Regions from separate parts of the Bradyrhizobium sp. USDA 4451 genome, predicted to be linked through region 2. Evidence: riboswitches for the same ligand, from Rfam matches in the RefSeq annotation. Region 2 holds a riboswitch; each other region holds the start of a gene.
What was found. Region 2 has a riboswitch for S-adenosylmethionine ahead of ACVMB0_RS09300 (GNAT family N-acetyltransferase). Riboswitches for the same ligand answer to the same signal wherever they lie in the genome.
Positions count from the first base shown of each region.

Region 1: another riboswitch for S-adenosylmethionine. It lies ahead of metX (homoserine O-acetyltransferase MetX); the one in region 2 lies ahead of ACVMB0_RS09300 (GNAT family N-acetyltransferase).
Region 3: another riboswitch for S-adenosylmethionine. It lies ahead of ACVMB0_RS04680 (O-succinylhomoserine sulfhydrylase); the one in region 2 lies ahead of ACVMB0_RS09300 (GNAT family N-acetyltransferase).

Region 1 is NZ_JBTRCH010000001.1:2,807,296-2,813,686, reverse strand. Features, by position in the region: gene ACVMB0_RS12975 (TIGR02594 family protein) at 1-473, opposite strand, end outside; gene ACVMB0_RS12970 (alpha/beta fold hydrolase) at 718-1,590, shown strand; gene metW (methionine biosynthesis protein MetW) at 1,713-2,378, opposite strand; gene metX (homoserine O-acetyltransferase MetX) at 2,375-3,580, opposite strand; SAM riboswitch at 3,667-3,746, opposite strand; gene ACVMB0_RS12955 (chorismate mutase) at 3,933-4,781, shown strand; gene hisC (histidinol-phosphate transaminase) at 4,869-5,966, shown strand; gene ACVMB0_RS12945 (prephenate/arogenate dehydrogenase family protein) at 5,971-6,391, shown strand, end outside.
Region 2 is NZ_JBTRCH010000001.1:2,015,734-2,022,124, reverse strand. Features, by position in the region: gene ACVMB0_RS09310 (hypothetical protein) at 1-112, opposite strand, end outside; gene ACVMB0_RS09305 (RBBP9/YdeN family alpha/beta hydrolase) at 598-1,155, opposite strand; gene ACVMB0_RS09300 (GNAT family N-acetyltransferase) at 1,359-1,829, opposite strand; SAM-I-IV-variant riboswitch at 1,875-1,984, opposite strand; gene ACVMB0_RS09295 (arsenic transporter) at 2,357-3,604, opposite strand; gene ACVMB0_RS09290 (MFS transporter) at 3,642-4,928, opposite strand; gene ACVMB0_RS09285 (hypothetical protein) at 4,982-5,602, opposite strand; gene ACVMB0_RS09280 (hypothetical protein) at 5,652-6,359, opposite strand.
Region 3 is NZ_JBTRCH010000001.1:1,013,094-1,019,484, forward strand. Features, by position in the region: gene ACVMB0_RS04670 (hypothetical protein) at 65-1,120, opposite strand; gene ACVMB0_RS04675 (2'-deoxycytidine 5'-triphosphate deaminase) at 1,347-2,453, opposite strand; SAM riboswitch at 2,575-2,654, shown strand; gene ACVMB0_RS04680 (O-succinylhomoserine sulfhydrylase) at 2,730-3,923, shown strand; gene ACVMB0_RS04685 (SDR family NAD(P)-dependent oxidoreductase) at 4,116-4,889, opposite strand; gene pimD (pimeloyl-CoA dehydrogenase small subunit) at 5,025-6,170, opposite strand; gene pimC (pimeloyl-CoA dehydrogenase large subunit) at 6,338-6,391, opposite strand, start outside.

The DNA of each region.
Region 1 (6,391 bases), 790 kb from region 2:
TTGGCGAACGAGCTCGCCATGTCGGAGCCGGTGCCGCGGTGACCGGTCTGCTGCAGCACCATGTTCATGAAGCGCGCGCACCACAGGCTGGAGCGGCCGGTCGGGTTGCCGCCGCCGAGATAGCGGCGCGCCGCGGCGACGATGCCGGACGAGCCGAAGCCGCCCGCCATGCTCACGCCGCCGGTGTTGGGCACGGCTTCGGCGTTGCCCGGCAATACCGCGGCATTGGCCTCGGCGAAATCATCCGGCTGCATCCGCCGTTCGCGGCGCTCGGCGCGCGACAGCCGCACTCCGTGCCGATAGTGCTGATGACCAGCGTGACGCGCGTGATGGCCGGCATGGGCCGAATGCGCGTGACGCGAATGATGCGGACGGGCGGATGCCGGAGCGGCGGAGATCACGGCAAGGGTGAGCGAACACAGAGCCAGCGCCAAAACACGAAGCGACCGGCGATACGCAAGCAACTGAACCATACTTCTCGAGATCCTCTGCAACGCCCCCCCAACTCCCCGTCGCGTTCCCCTGCAATTCCCCTGGAAAACGCGGCGATGGTTTTGAAAATCCGGATGTGGCGAGAGGAAGATTTGATGCGGCGCTGCGGAAACGATTTCTGGGTCATTCCGGGCAAATTCCATGACGAAAATAGTCGGAACTGCCGCATTGCAGCCGCGGAAATTAATTGCAAATCTCGGGCCGGCCAACGAGAGGAGAATTCCAATGCCCTACGCCACCACGAAAGATCATGTCCGCCTCTATTTCGAGGAGGCAGGACACGGCTCCCCGATCATCTTCCTGCACGAGTTCGCAGCCGATCACACCAATTGGGAGCCGCAGATGCGCTACTTCTCGCGCGGCCACCGCTGCATCGCCTATTCCGCGCGCGGCTACACGCCGTCCGACGTGCCGGCGAGTGCCGAGGTCTACACCTACAAGCACTTCTACACCGACGCGCTTGCGGTGCTCGATCATCTCGGCATCGCAAGTGCGCATTTCATCGGCCTGTCGATGGGCTCCTATTCGTCGCTGCAAGTCGCCCTCAACGCGCCGGAGCGTGTGCTGTCGATGACGCTCGCCGCGGTCGGCTCCGGCTCGTCGCTCGAGACCCTCGAAGCCTTCCGCGCGCAGTGTCGCGCCAATGCCGAGCAGTACGAGACCATCGGTTCGGTCGAGGTCGCCAAGGTGACGCGTGAGGCGCCGAGCCGGATTCCCTTCCTGGTGAAGGACCCGCGCGGCCATGCCGACTTCTACGCCGCGCTCGCCCGCCACGATGCCAAGGGCTCGGCCAACACGATGCGCAGCTTTCAAGGCGGCCGGCCCTCAATCTACACCATGACCGACGCCATCAGGCGCGCCGCGACGCCGGCGCTGATCCTGTGCGGCGACGAGGACGACAATTGCATCGCGCCCAGCCTGTTCCTGAAGCAGCATCTGCCGGCCGCCGGGCTGTCGTTGTTCCCGAAGTCGGGCCATGTGCTCAATCTCGAGGAGCCGGCGCTGTTCAACGAGATGGTGGAGCGCTTCATCGCGCTGGTCGAGGCCGGCCGCTGGACGGTGCGCGATCCGAGGTCGCTGGTGGCGGCGCCGGTTTGAGCCGTCATTCCGGGGCACGCGAAGCGTGAACCCGGAATCCATTAGGCCGCAGACTCCATGGATGAATGGATTCCGGGTTCGATGCTGCGCATCGCCCCGGAATGACGAAAGTGACGCAAGCGTCACTTCCCCTGCCCGCCCCTGCTGAGCAGGAACACGCCCTGCTCGCCGAACATGTTCCACACCCACCACGGCAGATTGAGCGGCACCGGGCGGCCGTAGAGATCGAGCGCGACCGCGCGCTCCATCTTGACGTTGATCTCTTCGCAGAGCTGCACGAAATCCTTGATGGTGCAGAAATGGATGTTTGACGTGTCGTACCAGCTTGCCGGCAGATTCTCGGTGCGCGGCATGTGGCCGCCGATCAGCAGCTGCAGCCGCATCTTCCAGAACCCGAAATTCGGGAACGAGACGATGGCGCGCTGGCCGATCCGAAGCAGGTTCTCCAGCACCGCCTTGGGCTGCCGCGTCGCCTGCAAGGTCTGCGACAGGATCACGTAGTCGAACGCATCGTCGGGGTAGTTGACGAGGTCGGTGTCGGCGTCGCCCTGCACCACTGCGAGCCCCTTGGCGACGCAGCCATTGACGCCCTCGCGCGACAGCTCGATGCCGCGACCGTCGATGCCGCGGCTTTCCAGCAGCTGCAACAGCTCGCCATCGCCGCAGCCGACGTCGAGCACCCGCGAGCCCGGCCGCACCATCTCGGCGACCAGAAGATGATCCCTGCGATAGCCGCCGGTGCGCTCCGGCGCGACGCCCGGCAAGGGCAGTGTCTGCTGCATGCTCATGACTGGCCGCCGTCCTTCAATCCGCGCGCCTTGCCTGCGGACAGCAGGAAGGCGCGGGAGATGTCGAGGAATTCGGGCACGTCGAGCAGGAAGGCGTCGTGCCCCTTGTCGGTCTCGATCTCGGCGAACGACACCCGCGCGCTCGACGCATTCAGCGCATGCACCAGCGCGCGCGACTCCGAGGTCGGGAACAGCCAGTCGCTGGTGAACGACACCACGCAGAACCGGGTCTTGATGCCGGCGAACGCCTTCGCCAGCACGCCGTTATGGTCGGCGGCGATGTCGAAATAGTCCATCGCGCGGGTCAGATAGAGATAGGAGTTGGCGTCGAAGCGCTCGACAAAGGACGAGCCCTGGTAGCGCAGATAGCTCTCGACCTGGAAATCCGCATCGAACGAGAAGGTCGGCAGCTCGCGGTCCTGCATCCGCCGCCCGAACTTGCGGTGCAGCGCGGCATCCGACAGATAGGTGATGTGCGCGGCCATCCGCGCCACCGCGAGCCCGCGATGCGGATGGGTGTCCTCGTCGACATAGCGTCCGCCGCGCCAGTCCGGATCGGCCATCACGGCCTGGCGGCCGAGCTCGTGGAACGCGATGTTCTGCGCCGAATGCCGCGTCGAGCAGGCGATCGCCAGCGTCGCGAACACGCGCTCCGGATAGGCCGCCGTCCATTGCAGCACCTGCATGCCGCCCATCGAGCCGCCGACCACGCAGAACAGCGTCGCGATGCTGAGGCGATCGATCAGCATCGCCTGCGCGCGCACCATGTCGGGGATCGTGATGATCGGGAAATCCAGCCCCCACACCTTGCCGGTCGCCGGGTTCAGCGAGGCGGGGCCGGTCGAGCCCATGCAGCCGCCGATCACGTTGGAGCAGATGATGAAGTACTTGTCGGGATCGATCGGCCTGCCGATACCGACCATGGTCTCCCACCAGCCGGGCTTGCCGGTGACCGGATGGGTGTTGTTGACGTGCTGATCGCCGGTCAGTGCGTGGCAGACCAGGATCGCGTTGGTCCTGTCGGCATTGAGCTGGCCATAGGTCTGATAGGCGATCTGGAACGGCGCAAGATCGACGCCGCAATCGAGCCTCAGCGGCTGGTCCATGCCGAACTTTGCCACCAATGACGACGGATGATCGGCCTCATGGGCGCGATCATCGCTCTGGGTTTGCGGGCTCGGTATCGGACGCACGTTGCTCATCTCAGCGACCCTGCCTCCCGCGCGGGAGGGCTCGAACAGAAATCAGGCCAATAAAAAACCCGGCCTGAACATAGGTTCGGCCGGGAGCTGATCTGTCCCCGGCCTGTTTAGCGAGTTGTTTAACGTGGCTGCAAGCCGGCCGGCTCAAATGACCACGGAGTGCAGCGAACCTAGTCCTCAGGCCCCCCGCCGTCAAGGCGGCCGGCGAGCGTCCCCCCATCGGGCGCCGATGGTTAACCGAATGCGCAAGGCACGCCTGCGACGTTTCTCTTTGCTTTCGGCGGCCGTCTTTCCTAATCAGGGACCCTGTCCGAGGCGGCAACGGGCCGCCCTGACGACAAGGTTTGAGAGCATGTCCAACCCACCCCCGTCGCCGCCCTCGCTGCAGGAGCTGCGCAAGGAGATCGACGCGATCGACGCGCAGGTCCACCGCCTGCTGATGGCGCGCGGCGACATCATCGACCGCCTGATCCAGGTCAAGAAGACCCAGGAGGTCGGCTCGGCGTTCCGTCCGGCGCGCGAGGCCAGCATGATGCGCGAGCTGGTGCAGCGCCATCGCGGCATCCTGCCGCTCGACACCATCGAGGGCATCTGGCGCGTCATCATCTCGACCTTCACCTATGTGCAAGCACCGTTCGCGGTGCATGCCGACGTGTCGGTGGGCGAGTCCGCGATGCGCGACTCGGCGCGGTTTCACTTCGGCTTCGTGGTGCCCTACGTCTCGCATTTCAGCGCGCAGGCCGCGGTCGAGGCGGTGGCGAAATCGAAGGGCGACCTCGCGCTGGTCTCCGCGATCGCAAGCCGCACGCCGTGGTGGAATGCGCTGGAGGCCGAGGGCGCGCCGAAGATCATCGCGCGGCTGCCGTTCCTGGAGCGCGCCGACCATCCCGCCGCGCTGCCGGTGTTCCTGGTCTCCCGCGTCGCCGACGATGCGATGGTGACGGAGGTCCAGATGTGGAGCGTACGGGTATCCGGCTGGAATGCCGATACCGCCCGCGCGCTCGCCCCGCTCGCCGAGATCGTCGCAGTGCCCGACACCGCTTTCGACGGCGCGGCGCTGCTGGTCTCGGTCGCCGGCCATGATTTCGAGAAGATCAAGCTCGCTTTGATCGAGGCCGGCGCCTCGGTGCGCTCCTCGGCCCTCGTCGGCAGCCACGCAACGCGCTATACGGTGCCCTCCAACGGGTCGCCAAAGAGCTAGCCGCCCGTATAGATTTTTGTTTTGACGCGTTTTCTTGACGCGAACCGGTATCCACTTCGCTGGAAAACGCTCTGTTCGGAGTTGATGATGTCCCGCCCCGTGCCGAACCCCGGCATCCTCGATATTGCGCCCTATACGCCCGGCAAGAGCCCGGTGCCGGAACCGGGCCGCAAGGTGTTCAAGCTGTCCGCCAACGAGACCCCGTTCGGGCCGTCGCCGAAGGCGATCGCGGCCTACAAGGCGGCAGCTGACCATCTCGAGGATTATCCGGAGGGCACCTCGCGGGTGCTGCGCGAGGCGATCGGCCGCGCCTATGGGCTCGATCCCGACCGCATCATCTGCGGCGCCGGCTCCGACGAGATCCTCAATCTGCTGGCGCACACCTATCTGGCGCCCGGCGACGAGGCGATCTCGACCACTCATGGCTTCCTGGTCTACCCGATCGCCACCATGGCGAACGGCGCCAAGAACGTAATCGCGGCCGAGAGCAACTTCACCGCCGATGTCGACGCCATCCTCAAGGTGGTGACGCCGCGCACGAAGCTGGTCTGGCTCGCCAACCCGAACAATCCGACCGGCACCTATATCCCGTTCGACGAGGTCAAGCGGCTGCGCACCGCGCTGCCCTCGCATGTGCTGCTGGTGCTCGACGCGGCTTATGCCGACTATGTCTCGCGCAACGACTACGAGCTCGGCATCGAGCTGGTCGCGACCACCGACAACACCGTGGTGACGCACACCTTCTCGAAGATCCACGGGCTTGCCGCGCTGCGGGTCGGCTGGATGTTCGGGCCGGCGCATATCGTCGATGCCTGCAACCGGATCCGCGGTCCGTTCAATGTCACCACGCCTGCGATGCTGGCGGCGGTGGCAGCGATCGAGGATAGCGCGCATGTGCAGATGTCGCGGACCCATACCGAACAATGGCGCAACTGGCTGACCGAGGAGATCGGCAAGCTCGGACTGAAGGTGACGCCGAGCGTCGCCAATTTCGTGCTGATCCACTTCCCGACCGACCAGGGCAAGACCGCGGCCGAAGCCGACGCCTATCTCACGCGGCGCGGCCTCGTGCTGCGCGCGCTCAACAATTACAAGCTGCCGCATGCGCTGCGCATGACCATTGGCACCGAGGAAGCCAACCGCCTCGTGGTCGAGGGGCTGCGCGACTTCCTGGCTGGAAAGTGACATCGTGACCACCGCTCCGCTCTTCAACCGCATCGCGCTGATCGGCTTCGGCCTGATCGGCGGCTCGATCGCGCGCGGCGCCCGCGCGCAGGGCCTGGTCGGCGAGATCGTCACCACCGCGCGCTCGGCGCAGACGCGTGCCCGCGTCGCCGAGCTTGGGATCGTCGATCGCGTCGTCGCGACCAATATCGAGGCGGTCAGGGATGCCGATCTCGTCATCCTCTGCATCCCGGTCGGCGCCTGCGGCGCGGTAGCGGCCGAGATCGCGGCGCAGCTGAAGCCGGGCGCCATCATCTCCGACGTCGGCTCGGTGAAGGGCGCCGTGGTCAAGGACATGGCGCCGCATCTACCTGACACCGTGCACTTCGTGCCGGCGCATCCGGTGGCCGGCACCGAGCATTCGGGTCCGGATTCCGGCTTCGCCG
Region 2 (6,391 bases):
GCCGCTGCGATTCTTGAGAGCGAGCCATGGCACCATTGTGGCAAGCTTGGCCGATCCACTGAACAGCCGAAGTGCGCGCCACATCACGCTGCGGTGCTCCGACCTCGCGCATCGTCTGCCGCCTGAGCGCAATCGCGCAGAGCAAGCCATGATCGCATGGCAGCAAAAGCCGGACCAACGGAGCGCAGTCAAGGCCGCGAGCCGGCGGAGCCGGTCGCGCAAAGCGCGAGCCTTGACGGCGCACCGTTGGTCCGGCAGCGGCCTTCCATGCGATCATGGCCAGACATCCCGCCGAGCACGCGCAACAAGACGCTACGCTGCGAACGATGGCGCTCGGAACGTTGATTTTGAATGATTTCTCGGTTCAAGCGGCACCAGGCCACTTCAAACGGTGCCGCTGCGGTGCCATCCAAAACAATGTGCAGGCAAAGGCTTACGACCCCCAACGGCACAGAGCGACACCGTCGCTTTTATCTTGCCGTCTTAGTCGGCGGCGACGTGGCACGAGTACCGTTCGTCGAGTGTGCGACCTTCGGGGACTATTTGCCTGACCCAAACAGCATCCTGATGTCGCTTGATTTGCGAGAGAGCAGATTCTCAGAACGTACGCGGCTGAAATGGTGCGATATCATGCAAGAGCTGCAAGCCATCCGGCCAGTGTCCAAGGTGACTGGCGGAACCGATATGCCCGAGCGGGCCGGCCACGTGCAACCGCGAGCCCCAAGCTGACGCCAGCGCGTGCGCGCGGTCCATCGTCAGGTACGGATCATTCGTACTCTGAACTAATATCGAGGCAAACGGCAACCGTTGCATCGGAATCGGTCGAAATTTCTGGTATAAGCTTTCTTCCGACGGCCAATCGGCTTCGACATCGGCTGGCGCAACTAATAGTGCGCCAATCACATTTCCGGCGTGAGCCAAGGCCCAGTGACACACGACAATATTTCCCAACGAATGCGCGACAAGCATAGTGGGCCGTTTAGAAGACTGCACGTAGCGATCGAGCGTCGCCACCCATTGCTCTCGTGTGCCGCCCGTCCAGTCCGCTTGAACGACCCTCTCCATAGAGTCGTGCTCAGACTCCCACTTCGTTTGCCAGTGGTCGGGACCGGAATTTCCTCCACCGGGAATCAAGAGAATCCGAAAGTCATGCATTGATAAACGAAATCCCTGGTAGCACTTTAGCAGACCTATTCGATAGGTTTTGGTTGTCGCGTAAATCCTAAGTTACGCGGCAACTCCAGTCCTAGTTAAGCCAATCCATGTTGGGCATCGACTGGCCTGAGCGGCTATCAGACAGTGCCAAGTCACGCGAGGGTAGACTTGATCAACTATTGTCGACACATCGCCCTCGGCCATCATTTCGTCAGCCATTTCTCGAAGTACAAATTGATCGGGTTGGAAACGTAAGGGCCATACGCTGGACAAGGTACGAACCCCTTCGCCCGATAGAGCCTCTGCGCGTCGGGAAGAAATTCCGTGGTTTCCAGCCGCAGAACCGACAGCTTGGCGGTCAAGGCCGCTTCCACAACGCGCGTCAGGAGCCTGCTGCCTATTCCAGTTGTCCGAACCTCGGTGACGACATACATGCGCTTCACCTCCCCGGTACCATCCTCGAACACCTGCAGCCCTGCACAGCCAACGGCTTGTCCGGCAATCCGCGCGATAAACATTTGCGTGTCGTCGTGCGCTAGCCGATCAATTGGAGAACCGTGATTCCTTTCCACCCCGCAGACCTTGTTTAAGAAATCGTCCAGCGCGGTTACGAGGTTAATCAGGTCCGAGGACCTTGCATCGGCCAGCTCAATTTCGATTCGATCGACAGTCATTCTCGTCCCCTTCTTCGAAGAGAGGAGCGCATGACGCCGTGGTGGCTTGTCCCGTTTAGTTGCCGGACCGGCCACATCTTCTTCCGAAGGAAGAAAGCCACCTTGCTCGGGGAGCAGGTTGGCGCTGGGCGTCGGCCCAACTCTTGATGTTGGAGTTGACGATAGCGGGCAATATCGAGCTTGGCAAGCACGCCCCCAGTTTGAGAAACAACGCGTGGCCGCTCCTGGCCCATCGCGTCGAGCCAGGGATTGATCGAGAGGGCCGCGATCGAAGGGTAATCGGACCACCCTGCGAAATCGTGAAGGCGGCCGCCCATGGTACGTAGCGCAAGATCGCAGACCATCGTGGATTTGGCTATTGGGTCGTGTGGTGGGCCGCAGCATCATAGCACCACGGCGAAGCAGTAGTGCCCATCTTCATCGGCCGTGGCGCGCCAGTTCCTCTACGCTTGCGGCGCGGTGCCATCGCGCGAGATGAAAGCTCCAGGTCTTTCTCGTCGAGCGAGCAAGCGATCTGGACAAGATCGTCACCGGATCGCGGCTGCGAGCGCCGCCAGCAACGCGGGTGGCGTCACCAGCAAACCGATTTTCAGGAAGCGCCACGCGGTGACGTCGATCTTTTCGCGCCGCAGCGCCACCAGCCACAGGATTGTTGCGAGGGAGCCGGTCACCGATAGATTGGGCCCGAGATCAACGCCGATCAGCATCGCGCCGAGGACCGGCGCAGGGAGCTGGCCGCTGGCCGCGACCGAACTCGCGACCAAGCCAACGGGAAGGTTGTTGACGATGTTGTCGGCCACCGCGGCAGCGATTCCGGTGCCCCAGGCAGCCTGGGTCGGCGATCTCTCGATCGCGGCCTGAAGGAGCCCGCTGAGTTGGCCGATCGCGCCGGTTTTCACCAGCGCTTCCACCATCACGAATAACCCCGCGACCAAGGGCAACACGCTCCACGAAATGCCTCTTGTCACCGGCCACGGCGACTGCCGGCTGAGAACCAGCACCGCCGCAGCCGTGACAATGCCGCAAATGAACGTCGGCAACCCCAACGACATGTCGAGCGCCGATGCCGTCAACAGGACGATGCCGAGCGCGGCGATCCCGGCTGCGGTGAGCCTGCCGCCGCGGCCGAGCTTGGGATGCTGCACGGCGCGCTCGATGCTCTCTTCGGCGAGCGCGCGGCGCAGGGTAATTCGGAGCACGACAAAGGTCACGACAATCGCGACAACCGATGGCAGCGCGAACTGGCGCAACCATTCGGACAGATGCGGCATACGCTCGCCGAACATCACGAGATTGGCCGGATTTGAGATCGGCAGCACAAAGCTCGCGGCATTGGCGATGAAGGCGCAGGCGAACAGATAGGGCAGCGGCTTCGCTCCGGCGGCACGGGTCGCGGCGCAGACGGCCGGCGTCAATACGATGGCAGTGGCATCATTGGAGAGCAGCGCGGTAACAACGATGCCGACGGCATAGGTCAGAAGAAGCAGACGCTGTGGCGAACCGCGCGCATGCTCGACCGCCATTGCGGCCAGATAGTCGAACAGCCCTTCGTTCCGCGCAAGTTCAGCAGCAAGCATCATGCCGATCAGGAACAGATAGACATCAAGGCCTTTGGCAACACCGTGCAGCGCTTCGCTTGCAGTCAGGACGTTGCAAGTCACCAGCGCGGCGGCACCCGCGATCGCCCAGATCGCTTCAGGCAGACGAAATGGCCTGATGATGACGCCAGCCGTTGCCGGAGCAATGATACCCCAGGTCAGGAGCGATTCGTACATGGGCACCATTCCGCCACCTCCAAAAGAACACTCAAGATCACCTCGCAGCGATACCGGAGGCTGCCGGCTCGGCATGCTCCATCCGGCCGGCATTCGTACCGGAATGCGTGCGGGTCTCGGGCAGTGCGAACCAGCAAACCCCAAAGCCGATCGCCGCGATCGCGCCGAGCGCAAGAAAGGCTGCGCTATAGCCTGCCTTCACAACGACAAGACCTGCGAGCGTCGTCGAGAGTGCCGCGCCAATGCTTTGCGCCGTGATGATTGCGCCTTGCGCGACGTTGAAGCGCCCGGTGCTGCGCATGAGGTCGGCGACGATCACTGGAAAGATCGCGCCAAGGATGCCCGCGCCGACTCCATCGAGAAGTTGCACGCCGACGAGCCAGGCCTCGTTGTCGGACAGCGTATAGAGCGCCCCGCGAAGGGGCAGGATCAGGAGCGCGGCAAGGAAGAAGCGTTTGTGGCCCCAGCGATCGGCCCGCGCCCCAACGAGCATCGCCATCGGCACCATGACGATTTGGGCCGCGAGGATGCACGCAGCCATCATGCTGGTGCCGAGATTCTTGTCCTGCAGCGCGAGTTTTTGTCCGACCAGCGGCAGCATCGCCGCATTGGAGAGGTGAAACAGCGTTACGCAAACCGCAAAGACCAGAAGCGGGCGGCACGTCAGGAGAATGCCAAGCCCTGACGGCCGCTCGCGATCGCCGTCCGGATTCCCGGCATGTTCGTGCAGTCCGCGCGCCAGGTCATGATCGATCGCCTCTTCGGGGATCGCCAACACGCTGATGAGGCTTGCGACAGTCATGCCGCCAAGCACGTAGAACACGGTCTGCGGACCGAAAAAATAAGCCGTGCCGCCTGCAATCGTGGCGGCCGCGGCATTGCCGGCGTGGTTGAAGCCTTCGTTGCGGCCGATGCGGGCCGCAAAGGCTCGATGGCCCGCGACGCCAAGGGAAACGGCCGCCAGCATCGGGGGAAGGATCACACCGGCCGCATGCGCGATGCTTTGCGACAGAACAACCGGCCAGAAGCCTGCGCAAAGAGGCAAAGCCAGCGAGGCACAGGTGACGATCAGCGCAGCGATGACCGTCACCAGGCGCTTTGCCCTTGTCGCATCGACCAGCGCGCCAGCCGGCGTCTGCGCAACGATGCCGGCAAAGCCGGCGATCGACATCACGACGCCAATGCTGGCTTCATCCCATTTTTGTACGGTCAGCAGATAGATGGCGAGATAGGGCCCGAGCCCGTCGCGCACATCGGCGAGGAAAAAATTGGCGGCGTCGAGAGCGCGGTTGGCGCGTTGTCTCGATCTTGAATCAGTGGACATATCCGGCCTCGACCCACGACGTTATTCCGCCAATTTCCTCTTGGCGATCGACCTCAGGCGTGTGCGGAACGATCGTGTTTGGGCTTTTCTTCGTGCTTGGGCTTCGGCTTTGCAGCCTTGATCGCGCGGAGATCACGGCTGCTGGTGCCGATCTCCTTGGCATCGACGACGCGACCGTGTCTGGTTTCGACACCGTCTCCTCTCACCGCGACCATCGCGTTCGGTGCAAGAAGACCGGCAAGCTGTTCAGCCTCCTTGGGCCCGATTCGGATCACCGTGCCGTCGGCGAGCAGCGCCCCGCGGAGTTCGCCCTTCGGGCCGAACAACGACAGCCGCACGGTTCCCTCGGCCGACATCTTCCTCCTTTCGAGCTTCGGATGTTTGCGATCGTGGTCCGGTCCTTGGTCTACGATATGCGCCCCATCCGCCGCCGTGACCGCGACCGCCGCGATGAGGTGGCTCTTGCGCGGACGGACGCCGCGGACGCCGACCGCGTCGCCGGCCTTTACGTGGCGGGTGAGTCCGGTCTCCATGTGCGGCGGCGTATGAACGAGGACCGGCGCCGGCCCATCGCCATTCATGACGAAGCCGTCGATCTCGCCGTGCTGGTTCAGCAGGAAGCGTTCGACGGTGCCTTTCACTTCGGGCAGGCAATCGGGATCAATCCAGTGCATGGTGTTGTTCTCCTCTGTTGTGTGTTGCTTCGGAAATATGCGGCTGGCGTCAGCCGCGCGGCGGCGGTGGAGGTGGCGGCCCGAAACGGTCGGGGCCACCCTTGCGACCACGCAGCGGACGTGGACCGTCGAGTTCGGTCATCTGACCGGGCGAGGCGCCGATCGCTTGCACGTCCACCACTCTGCCGAGCGCGGTGTCCAGCGTTTCTCCGCGCACGGAAACCATCTGCCCAGGTTGCAACCAGTCGGCAAAGCGCTCGGCTTCAGGCGGGGGCATGCGAAGCTGGGTGCCGTCGTCGAGCATGGCGCCATTCACCTCGCCGCGCTTGCCGTGCAGCGCCGCGGCGATCCGGCCGCTGAACGCCTGCTGCGCGCCGCCGTTGTCGGGGCCGCGCGTCGGCCCCTCGTCGGTGACAGTTCTGCCGGTTGCGACATTGCTGACTGAAGTCGCATCGACGAGCGGAATGGCTCGCGCACGAAGACCGCGGATCGAAACCTCGTCGCCCGGCCTGATCGTATAGACGATCTGGGCGGAGAGGTGCGGCGGCAGCTTCACTTCCGTGCCGTCGGCAAGGATCAGCCCGTCAACGTCGCCGCGGGGCGTCAACGTGTAGTGCTTCACCCGGCCGCGCGACTCCGGCAGTTGCGACGAATCCCAGACGGCGCCGGCGGCTTGCGAATGGGCTCTCGTGCCGGCTCCGATGGCTGTCGCCGCGAGGAACGCGCACGCAAGCGCTCGTATTCGCGTCGTTGTCATCTTCATGATCAAGCTCCTTCAGAAATGGCGAG
Region 3 (6,391 bases), 1.0 Mb from region 2:
TCCACGTGCGCGGGACGCAAGGGGGGCCTGCGCGATTGCAGGTGAACCCGGATGAACCTCTGATCTAGCCGATCGACCAGACGAACGGCGCGGCGGCGGTGCTGTTCGGCTTCAGATGCACCGGAATGTGCCGGCCGCAGCCGGCGGCAAGCCCCTCGAGCAGCCCGGTCAGCACGCCGGCGCAGGCCGGGTGATAGTCGGCCACATCGGCCATCAGCTTCCAGCCCTGCTGCCGGATCTCGAACTGGCCCTCGGACTCGCTGATCTCTGCGACATCATCCTGCGCCTCGAACAGCGTGCGCAGGAATGCGGCAAATTCCGTGGCGCGACCACGACTGCCACCGAGCGCCTGCGCGACTTCATCGAAATACTGCATGCCAATCAGTCTGCCGGTGAGATGCAGCAGATAGCTCGCATCCTCAGGCCCGAACACCTGCACGATCACAGGCGCGGCCGTCTTCACATATTCCATCGCGTAGTTACGATAGGCCTTCTCCAACCGCTGACGCGGCCAGCTGTCGACCGGCAGCGCCGGCGCGGTCTTCGCATCGAACAGCGGTGCCTCGAGATGGCGCGCGAACACCAGGCGCTGGTCGAGCTCGAGCGGGTGATCGTATTCGCAGTAATAGCCCTCGAGCCCGTCCTGGCCGTCGACGCTCTGCTTGGTGCAGACGAAGCCGAGCCTGAGATCGCCGAGCGCCACGCCATTGTTGGCGTGCCAGCCGCGCAGCATCGCGCGCGAGACTTCACCGGGCACGCCGCAGATCGCGGTGCCCTTCCAGATCCAGCGCGGCGGCGGATAACGGATCCAGGCCTTGCGGTCGGTCTCGTACATGTATTCGACATGCACGCCGCCGATCCAGTTGGAGAGATAGTGATACTGCGCGGCCGCGACCGCCGGCGGCAGGCCGTCGAGGCCGAGCTTCTTCAAGCCGGGCAGGAAGCGCTCCTGCTGCTGGCGGCGGAACACGCGGAACACGAACTCGGCGGCATCAGCGGTGCCGCGCCGCGTGACCACGGTGAGGATCAGCCCGGTGAAGAAGGCGTGATAGAGATCGGCGACGCTGCGCCACTTCCGCCATTGCGCTGCTTGCTGCGCTGAATCTGTTGCGGCGCTCATGTTCGCTCCCGGCTTGTTGTTTTCTCGAATGTGTCATCGCGGAAGCGACGGCGCAACCACACACGCGGTGTCATCGCCCGACTCGTTCGGGCGATCCAGTATCCCAGAGACGGTCATTGTCGATGGAGAAGCCGCGGCGTACTGGATTCCCCGCTTTCGCGGGGAATGACAGCGGAGAATGATGGCGCGACGGTCTTATTGGCTACGCGAACTCCGGCTCGCGGAATTAAACGCGAAAATGCTTGGAGAGCTTCAGGCCCTGCGCCTGATAGTTCGAGCCGATGCGCTGGCCGTAGAGCGCATCGGGACGCTCGAGCATCCGCTCATAGACCAGGCGGCCGACGATCTGGCCATGCTCGAGGATGAACGGCACCTCGCGCGAGCGCACTTCCAGCACGGCGCGCGCGCCCTTGCCGCCGGCGCCGGCATAGCCGAAGCCGGGATCGAAGAATCCGGCATAGTGGACGCGGAATTCGCCGACCAAAGGATCGAACGGCACCATCTCCGCAGCATAATCCGGCGGCACCTGCACGGCCTCTTTCGAGGCCAGGATGTAGAACTCACCGGGATCGAGGATCAGGCTGCCGTCGGGCCGCGCCTTGATCGGCTCCCAGAACTCGTCGACCGCGTAGCCGCCGCGGCGATCGACATCGACCACGCCGGTGTGACGCTTGGCGCGATAGCCGACGAAGCCGCCCGAGCTCTCGCCGGAGAGATCGACCGACAGCGCGACGCCATGGGTGAGATCGGCATTGTCGGCATCGACCAGCCGCTCACTGGCATGCAGCGCGTCCAGCTCGTCGGCGGTCAAGGTCGCCTCGCCGATCCGGAAGCGGACCTGGCTGAGCCGCGAGCCCTCGCGCAGCAGCACCGGAAACGTCTTCGGCGAGATCTCGGCATAGAGCGGGCCGTGATAGCCGGCGCCGATCATGTCGAAGCGGCGGGTGCCATCGGCGATCACGCGGGTGAAGACGTCGAGCCGTCCGGTCGAGCTCTTCGGGTTCGCCGCGGCGACGATCTCCGGCGGCAGCGCCAGGCTCTCCAGCAGCGGGACGATGTAGACGCAATTGGTCTCCAGCACCGCGCCGTCGGACAGATCGATCTCGTGCAGCTTGAGCTGGTCGATCCGCTCGGCGACGGTGGCATCGGGCCCCGGCAGGAAGCTGGCGCGGACCCGGTAGGCGATGTCGCCAAGGCGCAGATCGAGGCTCGCCGGCTGGATCTGGCTCTCGACGAAGTCGTAGGCGGGCAGAATGAGACCGGCCTCCGCCATCTCCGCGATCATGCGGTCGGGCAGGATTCCGTTGGATTCATCTTCCAGCGTGAACGACACGATACGGTCCCTCGAGATGGCCCAAAACCAACCTCTGGCGGCCATCAAGCCCTAAAATATGGGCTTTTACGGGTTATCCGATGACCGTCTTGACGGAAAGGGCGCGAGGGAATATCAGCTGCACTTATCCCGTGGTGATTTGAGCCGGCCGGCTTGCAGCCACGTTAAATAAGTCGCTAAACAGGCCGGGGACAGTGTGATCCCGGCTTGTGGAGGTTGCTCCAGGCCGGTTTTTTTGTGGCCATTTTCCAGAGGAATGGCCACTTCGGAGGTCACATGTCTGAATCGAAGGATACCGCCCGCTTTCGTCCCGAAACCCGCCTGGTCCATGGCGGCACGCTGCGCTCGCAATTCGGCGAGACGTCGGAAGGGCTGTTTCTCACCCAGGGCTACGTTTACGACACCGCCGAGCAATGCGAGGCGCGCTTCAAGGGCCAGGACCCCGGCTTCATCTATTCGCGCTATTCCAACCCGACCATTGCGATGTTCGAGCGCCGCATGATCGAGCTCGAGGGCGCGGAGGCCGCGCGCTCGACCGCGACCGGCATGGCCGCGGTGACCACCGCGATCCTCGCGCCGCTGAAGGCCGGCGATCACGTGGTGGCCTCGAAAGCCCTGTTCGGCTCCTGCCTCTATGTGGTGCAGGACCTGCTGCCGCGCTACGGCATCGAGACCACGCTGGTCGACGGCCTCGATCTCGACCAGTGGCAGCGCGCCTTGCGGCCGAACACCAAGACCTTCTTCCTGGAAAGCCCGACCAACCCGACGCTCGACGTGCTCGACATCGGCGCGATCGCCAAGATTGCCCACAGCGGCGGCGCCCGGCTGATCGTCGACAACGTGTTCGCGACGCCGATCTGGCAGAGCCCGCTGTCGCTCGGCGCCGATGTCGTGGTCTATTCCGCGACCAAGCATATCGACGGCCAGGGCCGCTGCCTCGGCGGCATCATCCTGTCGTCGGAAGCCTTCATCGCCGAGCACATCCATAATTTCATGCGCCAGACCGGCCCGTCGCTGTCGCCGTTCAACGCCTGGGTGCTGCTGAAAGGGCTGGAGACGCTCGGCGTCCGCGTCCGCGCGCAGACCGAAAACGCGGCCAAGATCGCCGAGGCGCTGGCGAAACATCCGAAGATCACGCGGCTGGTCTATCCCGGCCGCCCCGATCATCCGCAGGCCGAAACCGTGAAGAAGCAGATGGGCGCGGGCTCGACGCTGGTCGGCTTCGAGGTCAAGGACGGCAAGGCAGGCGCGTTCCGCTGCCTCAACGCGCTGAAGATCTCGCGCATCTCCAACAATCTCGGCGATGCCAAGAGCCTGGTCACGCATCCCGCCACCACGACGCATCAGCGCCTGGCGCCGGAGGCCCGCGCCGAGCTCGGCATCAGCGAAGGCTTTATCCGCTTCTCGGCCGGGCTCGAGCACCCCGACGATCTGATCGAGGATTTCGAGCGGGCGCTGGAGCAGGTATGAGGCGGGCTGAGCTCCCCCTCTCGCTTGCGCAGGAAGGCTATCGCACCCCTTGTCATCGCCCGGCTCCGACCGGGCGATCCAGTACGCCGCGGCCCTTCGGCTCAAGCACCGCGGTCTCTGGAATACTGGATCACCCGCATGCGCGGGTGATGACACTGAGCAAGCTGAGCGCCATCCCGAAGGGACAGCCGCTTACGTCGCCGCCGTCGTCACACCGCCGTCGACCACGATGGTCTGGCCGGTCATGAAGGTCGAGGCGTCGGAGGCGAGATAGGCCACGGCGCCGGCGATCTCGTCGGGCTCGCCGATGCGGCGGAGCGGCGTCGACGCGGTGCGGCGCTTCAGATTGTCCGGATCTTCCCACAGCGCGCGGGCGAAATCGGTTTTCACCAGGCCCGGCGCCACGCAATTGACGCGCACGCCCTTCGGGCCCCATTCGCCGGCGAGGCTGCGGCACAGCGCAAAATCGGCCGCCTTGGAGATGCCGTAGGCGCCGATCACGGTCGAGCCTCGAAGTCCGCCGATCGAGGAGATGATCACGACCGAGCCCTTGCCGCGTTCGGCCATCTGCGGGATCGCCAGCGCGGAGAGCCAGATGTTGCTCTTGACGTTGGAGCCCATGATCTTGTCGAAGGCCTCGTCCGTGATGTCGAGCAGCGGGCCGTAATACGGATTCACCGCGGCGTTGCAGACCAGGATGTCGATCTTGCCGTAATGCTTGATGGTGCCCGAGACCAGCGCCTCGACCTCATTGCGCCGCGCGATATTGCAGGGAATGACGAGCGCGTCGCCGCCGGCCTTCTTGATGCCGTCGGCGACGACTTCGCAGGCATCCGCCTTGCGCGAGGAGATCACGACCTTGGCGCCGAGTTTTGCCAGCAGCTCCGCCGAGGCGCGGCCGATGCCGCGGCTCGAGCCGGTGACGACCGCGACCTGGCCGGTGAGATCGAACGGGGTGTTTTTCATTGTTGCTGCCTCCCCGGCTCCGTCATTCCGGGGCTCGCGAAGCGAGAACCCGGAATCCATTGGGCCGCATCATTGGTGGTGAAATGGATTCCGGGTTCGCCGCTTTGCGGCGCCCCGGAATGACGTTCGCAAATCTCAAGCCAATAGCCCGCCGCCCTCGCTGACACGACGGAGGTGATAGTCGGTGTCGCCGAGCGTGTTCTCGATCATGGTCAGCCGCTTGAAGTAGTGGCCGATCTTGGCTTCCATGGTCATGCCGATGCCGCCGTGAAGCTGGATCGACTGCTGGCCAACGAACTTCAGCGACTTGCCGACCTGCACCTTGGCAGCCGCCACCGCGGACGAACGCTCCTTGGCATCGTCGAAGTCCGACGCCATGGTCGCGAACATCGACATGCTGCGGGCCTGCTCCAGCGCCACGAACATGTCGGCGGCGCGGTGCTGCAGGCTCTGGAACGAGCCGATCGCCACGCCGAACTGCTTGCGGGTCTTGATGTACTCGACGGTCTCCTTCAGCGACTCGTCCATCGCGCCGACGGCCTCTGCGCACAGCGCGGTGCGGGCTTCGTCCGCGACGCGCTCGATCAGCGGCAGGCCGTTCTCGGGATCGCCGATCGCAGCATCCGCACCGACCTCGACATTGGTGAAGGTGATGTCGGCCGCGTGCAGGCCGTCCTGGGTCGGATAGCCCTTTTTGGTGACGCCCTTGGCATCCGCCGGGACCAGGAACACGCCGATCCCGGTCTTGTCGCGCTGGCCGCCCTTGGTGCGCGCGGTCACGATCAAGGTGTCCGCGTTCTCGCCATTGAGCACGACGAACTTCTCGCCATCGATCACCCAACCATCGCCCTTCTTCTTGGCCGTGGTCACGACGTCGAACAGGTCGTAGCGCGAGTTCTTCTCGAGCTGGGCGAAGCCGAAGGTCTTGCTGCCGTCGATGATGCCGGGAATGTACTTGGCCTTCTGCTCGGCCGAGCCGCCATGGCGCAGGAAGCCGCCGGCGACCACGACGGTGGCGAGATAAGGCTCGACCACCAGCGCCTTGCCGAGCGCTTCCATCACGATCATGGTCTCGACCGCGCCGGCGCCGAAGCCGCCGTCGGTCTCGGCAAAGGGCAGACCGAGCAGGCCCTGCTCGGCGAGCTTGCCCCAGAGCGCTTTGCTCCAGCCGCCCTTCTCCTTCATGTACTTCTTGCGCGCATCGAAGTCGTAGGCATCGGTGAGAAGCCCGTCGATGCTTTCCTTGAGAAGCCGCTGCTCCTCGGACAGATCAAAATCCATGTTCGTTCCCTATCGTCAAAAGATGCTGATGCTCTTCCGCGGCGTCATTCCGGGATGGCCCGAAGGGCCAGACCCGGAATCCATTTGACCGCACATCTTGCGGGAAGATGGATTCCGGGCTCTTCGCTACGCGAAGCCCCGGAATGACGACAATGGTGAGAGCCCAACTACAGTCCCAGCACGGCCTTGCTGATGATGTTGCGCTGGATCTCGTTGGAGCC